4 regions of the Nocardiopsis mangrovi genome follow, and region 3 is predicted to be linked to each of the others. Evidence: riboswitches for the same ligand, from Rfam matches in the RefSeq annotation. Region 3 holds a riboswitch; each other region holds the start of a gene.

The links. A riboswitch is a leader RNA that binds a small molecule or an ion and turns the genes downstream of it on or off. The one in region 3 is predicted to bind cobalamin.
Region 1: it holds a riboswitch for cobalamin, as region 3 does, so the genes downstream of both, metE (5-methyltetrahydropteroyltriglutamate--homocysteine S-methyltransferase) here and ACFO4E_RS19965 (energy-coupling factor ABC transporter permease) in region 3, are expected to answer to the same signal.
Region 2: it holds a riboswitch for cobalamin, as region 3 does, so the genes downstream of both, ACFO4E_RS05430 (putative cobaltochelatase) here and ACFO4E_RS19965 (energy-coupling factor ABC transporter permease) in region 3, are expected to answer to the same signal.
Region 4: it holds a riboswitch for cobalamin, as region 3 does, so the genes downstream of both, ACFO4E_RS15830 (ABC transporter substrate-binding protein) here and ACFO4E_RS19965 (energy-coupling factor ABC transporter permease) in region 3, are expected to answer to the same signal.

What each region holds. Positions count from the first base shown of each region.
Region 1 covers NZ_JBHSFQ010000009.1:75,627-77,817, reverse strand. Annotated here, with positions in the region: gene metE (5-methyltetrahydropteroyltriglutamate--homocysteine S-methyltransferase) at 1-1,232, opposite strand, end outside; cobalamin riboswitch at 1,394-1,619, opposite strand; gene ACFO4E_RS11950 (polysaccharide deacetylase family protein) at 1,973-2,191, shown strand, end outside.
Region 2 covers NZ_JBHSFQ010000003.1:350,727-352,917, reverse strand. Annotated here, with positions in the region: gene ACFO4E_RS05440 (hypothetical protein) at 1-300, opposite strand, end outside; gene ACFO4E_RS05435 (hypothetical protein) at 499-723, opposite strand; cobalamin riboswitch at 936-1,064, shown strand; gene ACFO4E_RS05430 (putative cobaltochelatase) at 1,121-2,191, shown strand, end outside.
Region 3 covers NZ_JBHSFQ010000021.1:46,138-48,328, reverse strand. Annotated here, with positions in the region: gene ACFO4E_RS19970 (N-acetylmuramoyl-L-alanine amidase) at 1-501, opposite strand, end outside; cobalamin riboswitch at 799-1,019, shown strand; gene ACFO4E_RS19965 (energy-coupling factor ABC transporter permease) at 1,049-1,777, shown strand; gene ACFO4E_RS19960 (energy-coupling factor ABC transporter substrate-binding protein) at 1,780-2,112, shown strand; gene cbiQ (cobalt ECF transporter T component CbiQ) at 2,125-2,191, shown strand, end outside.
Region 4 covers NZ_JBHSFQ010000014.1:116,023-118,213, reverse strand. Annotated here, with positions in the region: gene ACFO4E_RS15840 (hypothetical protein) at 1-207, opposite strand, end outside; gene ACFO4E_RS15835 (NUDIX domain-containing protein) at 307-798, shown strand; cobalamin riboswitch at 901-1,082, shown strand; gene ACFO4E_RS15830 (ABC transporter substrate-binding protein) at 1,151-2,191, shown strand.

The DNA.
Region 1 (2,191 bases), on a different contig from region 3:
GGGGTGTCGCCCAGGGCGTCCAGGCGCGCGCGCACGCGCGGATCGCGGAAGGACGCGGGTGCGGGCGCCGCCGCGCGGGCCCGGTCCAGTTCGGCGGCCAGGGCGTCGCCGCCGCCGGAGAGGGCGCGGCCGAGCAGCACCACCTCGTCCACTTTCTGCCGGGCGAACGCCAGCCGCTCCCGCAGCACGGGGTCGAGGCCGGTCTCACCCGCCAGGTCGATGGGCACGTGCAGCAGGGAGCACGACGTGCTGACGGTCACCCGCCCGGCCAGGCCCAGCAGGGCGCCGAGCGAGGACAGGGCGGCGGCGATGTCGCACCGCCACACGTTGCGTCCGTCCACGACTCCGGCGACCAGGGTCTTGTCGCCCAGGCCCGAGACGGCGGCGATGTCGGCGACGGATTCGGGGCCGCTCACCAGGTCGAGTCCGATGCGCTCGACGGGGGTGCGCTTGAGGGCGTCCAGTGCCCCGGGGCCGATCGCGCCGAAGTAGGTGGACACCAGCAGCTCGGGCCGGTCCGCGAGGCCGCCCAGGGCGCTGTAGGCGCGTTCCAGGGCCGCCACCTCGGCGCGGCCGTCGTCGGTGGCCAGGACGGGTTCGTCGAGCTGCACCACAGCCGCTCCGGCCGCCGACAGCTGGGCCAGCAGCTCCGCGTAGCACGGGATCAGCTCGTCCAGCAGGTCGAGCGGGCGCCAGCCCTCGGGCGCCCCTGCCGCGGGCTTGGCCAGGAGCAGGAAGGTCAGCGGGCCCACCAGGACCGGGTGTGTGGGTATCCCCAGCCCCTTGGCCTGGGTGAACTCCGATAGCGGCTTGGTGCCGGCGAGGCGCGGGCGCGTCGTCGGCGACAGTTCGGGGACCAGGTAGTGGTAGTTGGTGTCGAACCACTTGGTCATCTCCAGGGGCGGGGCGTCCCCCGACCCGCGCGCCATGGCGAAATAGGTCCGCAGTTCGGCCTCGCGGCCCTCGGCTCCGCCGGCCGCGCCGGCGAAGCGCTCGGGAACGGCGCCGAACAGGACCGCGGTGTCGAGCATGTGGTCGTAGTAGGAGAACGTGTTCGACGGGATCTCGTCGATCCCCGCGGCGCTCAGTTCCGTCCAGACGCCGCGGCGCAGCCGCGCGGCGACGGCGTCGAGTTCTCCGGCGGGGATCCGCCCCGCCCAGTACCCCTCGCAGGCCCTCTTCAGCTCGCGGTCGGGGCCGATGCGGGGGTAGCCGTGAACGGTGGTCGTCATCGGGCGCCCCCGCGGGTGGCGACCGTGTGCGGTGCTCGCATGGCCTCGTCTCTCCCTCGTCGATCAGCCTGGGGTCCAGGGCTCCGGGGAGGAAGGAGGGCACGCGGCAGCGGGCTCCACCGCCCTCCCGCGGGGCGCACGGACCACCGCGTCCGCATGGGTGCGGCCGCGGGCGATCGGCAGGTATTCGGACTCGCGGGCGCGGTGCGGCGGGGTTCCGCCGCTCCTCCTACCGGCCGTCGCTTCCCAGGCGCACGCGTGCGCCCAGTGCTGTTGACGGCTTTCGTTCCCACTCACCGCTGCGGGGCAGTCCCGGATTCCCACCGGGTTCCCTCTTGCGACCCCCACGGCCAGGCCGTGGGGCGTACCGATCGCGGTTGCCAGTATAGGGAGAGGCGGCCGGATACGGCCCCCTCCCCTCCCCGCCCTGGACGCGTGCCCCGCTCACGGTGGCCGCGCGGCGTGTCGCGGCGTGAGCACATTGCCCCGTTTATTACGCTCGCGGGTCTCCGCCCCTTTCATTCGGAGTTCCGGTCCCGGCGGACCGAGACGAAACCGATACCTGATCTTCCGAACCCGCAGGACCTTCGGGACCGACAAACGGAACAAACGGGCCCCAAGAAACACGAAGACGCGAGAGAACCCTTTCCTTGACGAACGACCCCGAACCCCCGCTCGCACCCACCCCCTCCCCCCCTGCCGACCGCGGCGGCGCCGCTCGAAGACCGCGTGTGGCGGTGATGTCCGCGGCTGCCGCGGCGGCGGTCGCGCTGGGGGTGGCCGCCTGCACCATCACCGACGCGGCGCAGAGCTCGGACTCCGGGGACGACCGCACACCGGCGAGCGGCCCCGCCGACGAGCTGACCGCCGTCGACCCGGACACCATCCCGGGCCTTGAGGAGGACGGGGCCGAGGACGAGGGCGGAGGCGTTTCGGTGACGCTGTCCTACCCGGTGATC
Region 2 (2,191 bases), on a different contig from region 3:
GTCGCCGCCACCTCCGCCGCTGTCTCCTCCCCAGCCGCCCCACCCGCTCGATCCGCCGTCGTGCACGGCCTTGTCGCCCCCGGCCGCGTGGCCGCCGCTCCCGCCCGGGTAGCCGTCACCGTAGGAGCGCGGTCCGGAATCGCTCCCTCCTCCGTCTCCGCCGCCTCCACGGCCGCCCCGCCGCCTCCGCGGCCGGGTCGTGCTCGTGTTGTAAGCGGGACGGCCGCGCAACGCCGCCACCGCCAGCACCACGACGATGCCCCCGATCGCGATCAGGAACAGCGCCTCGATGAAACCCATGCCCGTCCTCCCTTCTCGACTGCCCGCCTTCGATCGCGCCGTCTGCTCTGTCCGGAGACGATCAGCCGCCTCCCCGCCGTCCCAGTGGTCGCTGCCGGAGAACCCCGTCGTCGCCGGAGGGGTGGTCCCGGCCGCGGGAGCCCGTCTCGATGACGCTCACGCCCGCCTCTGCCCACCCGTCCGCTCCGTGCGGCCGGATCAGCATCCACCCCCACCGCCCCCTCCGCCTCCGTCGCCGCCTCCTCCGCCTCCGCCGCCGTCCGACCAGCCTCCGCCGTAGTACCCGGCCCCGCCGCCGGGTGTCCGCCGCCGGGGCGGCGTGCGCCCGCCCGAGCGGTTGAGGGCCAGGCCGGCGAGCCTGACGATCAGCAGCACCACGACCGCGGCTCCCATGACGGTGAAACCCAGTTCGACGACGCCCACATCCGCCCCTTCCTATCCGCCCCGCCTTCCGGGGGCGGCTGCGGCGGCGGGATACCCCATTGGGGGTCGTCCATGCCGGTCCGGGCGATTCGGCCGGATCTGGCCTGGTCGTCGCCCGGTCGGAGGCACCCGGCGGCCGGAGGACCCGCGCAGGCGTGTGAGATCGTGGTGGGCGGCGCCGACCGGCGGGGACCGTGATGCCCCGCCGTCAGCAGGAACCCGGTGCGAATCCGGGGCGGTCCCGCCACTGTGACCAGGGAGCGAACCCGCGACCATCGCCACTGCCGGAGGTCCCGGTGGGAAGGCGGCGGGGGAGCGGCGATCTGGGAGTCAGGAGACTGCGCGGCGCCACGACCGACCCCTATGGGCGTGGACTCCCGAGGAAGGACCGAACAGCGTGGGCGCTTCCGCTCGCTACCCCTTCACAGCCGTCGTCGGCATGGACGACCTGAAACTCGCCCTTCTGATCAACGCGGTATCGCCGGCGGTCGGCGGGGTGCTGGTCCGCGGTGAGAAGGGGACCGCCAAGTCGACGGCGGTGCGCGCCCTGGCGGCGCTCCTGCCCGGCATCGGCGTCGTCCCCGGGTGCCGCTTCGCCTGCGACCCCGCCGCCCCCGACCCCGGGTGCCCCGACGGGCCCCACGACCCCGGGGCCGCCGCCGATCAGCGCCCCGCGCGCCTGGTCGAACTGCCCGTCGGCGCCAGTGAGGACCGCCTCGCCGGCTCCCTCGACCTCGAACGCGCGCTCACCGAGGGGGTCAAGGCGTTCGAGCCGGGGCTGCTCGCGGCGGCCCACCGCGGCGTCCTCTACGTCGACGAGGTGAACCTCCTCCACGACCACCTCGTCGACCTGCTGCTCGACGCCGCCGCGATGGGGACGTCGCACGTCGAGCGCGAGGGCGTGTCGGTGCGCCACGCCGCCCGGTTCCTGCTCGTGGGCACGATGAACCCCGAGGAGGGCGAGCTGCGCCCCCAGCTGCTCGACCGGTTCGGCCTGACGGTGGAGGTCGCCGCGACCCGCGACCCCGCGCAGCGGGCCGAGGTCGTCCGGCGCAGGCTCGCCTACGAGGCGGACCCCGCCGCCTTCGCCGCCCGCCACGCGGACGAGGAGGCCGAGCTCGCCGCGCACATCCGCGCAGCCCGCACGCGGCTGCCCGGCGTGGCCCTCTCCGACGCCGCTCTGCGCCAGGTCACCGCGGTCTGCGCGGCCTTCGAGGTCGACGGCCTGCGCGCCGACATCGTCACCGCGCGCGCCGCCATGGCCCTGGCCGCGTGGCACGGCCGCGCCGAGGTCAGCGCCGACGACGTCCGCGACGCCGCCCGCCTGGCCCTGCCCCACCGCCGCCGGCGCGACCCCTTCGACGCCCCGGGGCTCGACGAGGACCGCCTCCGCCAAGCACTCGACCAGGCCCGCGACGACGACCCCGAACCCCCTGACGGCGGTTCCGGCGGGCCGGACGGCGCGCCG
Region 3 (2,191 bases):
CCGCTGCGGCGCGGACACGGGGGAGTCCGGGGCCGCATGGCCGAAGATCGAATGCACCCACGCGTAGAGCGCGTCGCCGGGGCAGTCGGTGTCGCGGCCGTCGCGATGCCCCATGCGCGTCAGCGTCCGGCCGGTCTGGTGGTTCGCCTCGGCGTACAGGGCCTGCATGGACGCCAGTGCCTTCGGTGAGGGCAGCACCGTGAAGTAGGTGCCGATGATGCACGCTCCGATGGCCGAGACGTTGTGGTTGGGGCAGTGCGCTCCCTGGGTGGTCCAGCCGCGGCCCTCGTAGATGTGGCCGTCGTTGTCGATCAGGAAGTTGTAGCCGATATCGGACCAGCCACGCTCGTCCATATGGATCGCCTGAATCTCCTTGACCGTCTGCGTCGTGGGTCCTTCGGAGTGGTGCACCATGAACTCGGTGCGCTGCGAGAGCTGGACGGGCGTGCGGTCCAGCGGGGGGCGTGCGCCCCACTTCGCGCGGGTGACGATGTCGATCATGGGTACCTCCCGGCCGGTGAAAGCCCCGCGTGAGCGCGGCGCGGGTGAACATGGGACGGATCGGCGAACAGCACCGGTCCCTTCGTCCGGTATCGCTACCCAACCGCTCTGACCTGCAACGTCGTCCTTCGTGCGGCCGAGTTCGGCGGAGCCGCGCAGTGCCGCCGAACGGCCGCTCCTGCGGCGTGGTGGGCACGCGCCGCGGTGGGCGGTCCGGCGCGGTGGACGCGGCACCCTCGCGGCGCCGGGCACTCCCCGGGATGGACGGCGGGCTATTGCGCGGGACCGCGCGCCGCCGTACTGTCGTGGGGCCGTGGTGTTCGGGAAGTCCGGTGGGAAACCGGCGCGGCCCTCGCCACTGTGAACGGGTAGTCCGATGCCCCGTCCCACCTCCGCCGTCGCCGGCGGCGGCCAGGACGGCGACGGCCACTGGACGCGTCCGCCCGGACGCGGCTGGGAAGGCCGGCAGAGGGCGGCGACCCGCAAGCCAGGAGACCGGCCACGGCGCGACGACCGTCCACGAGGTGCTGGAGATGGGTCCCCTGACATGCATATCGCCGAAGGCTTTCTGCCCTGGCAGCACGCCGCCGCCTGGACCGCCGCGGCCGCCCCTTTCGTCGTCCACGGCGTACGCTCCCTGACCGCCGCCGTCCGTGCCGACCCCGAAGCCAAGCTGCTCCTCGGCGCGTCCGGCGCCTTCTGCTTCGTCCTATCGGCCCTGAAGATCCCCTCGGTCACCGGCAGCTGCTCGCACCCCACGGGCGCCGGCCTGGGCGCGATCCTCTTCCGGCCGCCCGTCATGGCGGCACTGGGCACGCTCACGCTGCTGTTCCAGGCGCTGCTCTTGGCGCACGGCGGGCTGACCACGCTCGGCGCCAACGTGTTCTCCATGGCCGTGGTGGGCCCGTGGGTGGGCTACGGGTCCTACCGCCTGGTGCGCGCGGCCGCCCGCTCCCTCCCCGAGACCACGGCCGTGGGCACGGCGGTGTTCACGGGCGCGGCGCTGGCGAGCCTGAGCACCTACACGGTGACCAGCCTCCAGCTCGCCATGGCCTTCCCGGATCCGTCGGGCGGCCTGCTCGGCGCGTTCGTGAAGTTCGGCGCGATCTTCTCCGTCACCCAGGTCCCCTTGGCGATCATCGAGGGCCTGGTGACCGTGGTGATCATCCGGCTGCTGACCACCGCGAGCCGTGGTGAGCTGCTGCGCCTGGGAGTGCTGCGCCGATCGGCCGGCGGTGGCGCGGCCACGGCGGCGGCGGACGGGAAGGCGGCGTGACCGTGCCCAAGACCGTGACGACCTGGATCCTGGTCGCGGTGGCCGCCGCGATCGCCGTGCTGCCCCTGCTGATCGGTTCGGGCGACCACCTCGCCGAGCCCTTCAGCGGCGCCGACGGCCAGGCCGAGGACGCCGTCGCCGAGACGCACCCCGGCTACGAACCCTGGTTCGCCCCGCTCTACGAGGCGCCCTCTGGGGAGATCGAATCCGGCCTGTTCGCCCTTCAGGCCGCCATCGGCGCGGGGGTGATCGGGTACTACTTCGGGGCGGTCCGGACCCGCAACCGGTTGCGGGCGGGCCGGCCTCCCGCCGCGGGCGCGTCCGACGCCGGCTGAGCGGCGCGCGGCGTGCTCGCGATCGACGCTGCGGCCTACCGGAGCCCGTGGCGGCGCGTCCATCCCGCCGTCAAGGGGG
Region 4 (2,191 bases), on a different contig from region 3:
GTCGTCGGCGCCGAGCAGGGCCGCCGCCCATTCCCCGGCCGCCGCGGCGACCCGCGCCCGCACCCGCTCCACGGAGGCGTCGCCGTCGAGCAGGATCTCCAGCGGGTCGAGGAGCCGGGCGGCGGCGACGGCCGCGAGCTGGTCCGCGAGCGCGCCGTGCGCCGGGGACGGGGTCGGGGTTCCGGTGTGCACGTCGCGCCTTCCCATCGATCCGTTCGTTATCTTGACGCCAATCGTCAAGTACTTGCTAACTCGTGTCAAGTATCATGTGCGGCAGGGCCGGAACGACCGACGCTGGAGACGCCGATGATCGTCGCGGACGCGCGGGGCAACATCCTGGTGGCGTTTCACCGGGTCCGGGAGGAGCAGGCGGCCCCCACCGCGGGGACCGTGCCCGTGCCGCTGGCCCTGATGGTGGCGGTGGACGCCGGCCGCGTCCTGCTCGTCTTCGACCGGGCCCGCCGCCAGTGGGAGCTGCCCGGAGGCCGCATCGAACCGGGTGAGGCCGCCGCCGACGCGGCACGCCGTGAACTCGCCGAGGAGTCCGGCGCCCGCGCGGCCGCCACGGAGTTCGCCGGACTCGCCGAGTTCGACCTCGCAGGGCCGTCGCCGGACGCGCCGCGCCGCCGCGAGTTCGCCGCCGTGTTCCGCGGCGGTGTCCGTGCATCGGCCACCCCGTTCGCCCCCACCGGTGAGATCGCGGGCACGACGCTGTGGACCCGCGGTACCCCGCTGGCGGGCGCCTCGCCCATCGACACCCGCATCGCCCGGATCGTCCTGCGGGGGGCGGCCGGGTGACACCGGTCCGTCCACCCGCCCCGCGGCCACCGTCGCCGGCCGGCCCCTTCGCCGCCCGCCCGGGCAAGGCCCGGGGCGCCCCCGAGGACGCCGGATCCGGTGTGATAGGTTGCGCCCGCCAGTCGAACCCGTGCTTTTCGGGTCAGGGAATCCGGTGGGAATCCGGAGCTGACGCGCAGCGGTGAGGGGGACGGGCGGGGCAGCGGCCACTGGACGGACGTCCGGGAAGGCGCCTCACCCGGGGGATCCCGAGTCCGAAGACCTGCTGGCTCCTCCGGGCGCCCCATGGCGCGCGGAGGGGACATACGTTCGCCGGGCTCCGCGACCGAGCCCCCGACGCCGAAGGACCCCTATGACGGCCCCCCGCCGTTCCGCGCCCGCCTTCGCCCTCACCGCCGCCCTGCTCCTCGTCCCCCTCACGGCCTGCGGCCCCGGGACCGGCGCAGGGACCGACGCCGGCACCCGGGACGCGGCGGGCTATCCGCGCACCGTCGACGACTGCGGCCGCGACGTCACCGTCGACAGCCCCCCGCAGCGCGCCGTCTCCCTCAACCAGGGTGCGACCGAGATCCTGCTCTCCCTCGGCCTGGCCGACCGCATGGCGGGCACCGCCACGTGGACCGACCCCGTGGCCGAGGGCCTGGAGGCGGCCAACGCCGATGTGCCCCGCCTGGCCGACAACGCACCGTCCTTCGAACGCGTCCTGGCCGAGGAGCCCGACTTCGTCGCCGCCTCCTTCCAGGGCACGCTGGGAGAGGGCGGCGTCGCCCCCCGCGAGGACTTCGAGCGGCTCGGCGTCCCCGTCTACCTCTCCCCCACCGAGTGCGGCAAGACCGACAGCGGCGAGGACGGCGCGCGCGAGGAGCCGCTGACCATGGACGCCGTCCACACCGAGGTCCGCGACCTCGCGCGCGTGTTCGGCGTCGAAGAGCGCGGCGAGGAGCTGGTGGCCGACCTCCAGGGCCGGATCGAGGCGGCGACCGCCGATGTCGACGCCTCCGGTACCACCCTGCTCTACTGGTTCGCCAACGCCGAGTCCCCGTACATGGCGGGCTGCTGCGGTGCCCCCGGGATCATCACCGAGGCCGTGGGCGCCCGCAACGTCTTCGACGACACACGCGACGAGTGGCCGCAGATCAACTGGGAGACCGTGGCCGAACGCGACCCCGACGTGCTGGTCATCGGCGACCTCACCCGCGACAGCCAGACCGCCGAGTCCGCCGCCGCCAAGATCGGGTTCCTGGAGTCCCACCCCGTCACCCGGCACATGGACGCCGTCGAGAACGAGCGCTACGTACTGCTGAGCGGTGCGGCCCTGAACCCCTCGATCCGAACGGTGGAGGGCGTCGAGCAGGTGGCCGACGCCCTGCGCGGCTTCGGACTGGCCGGCTGA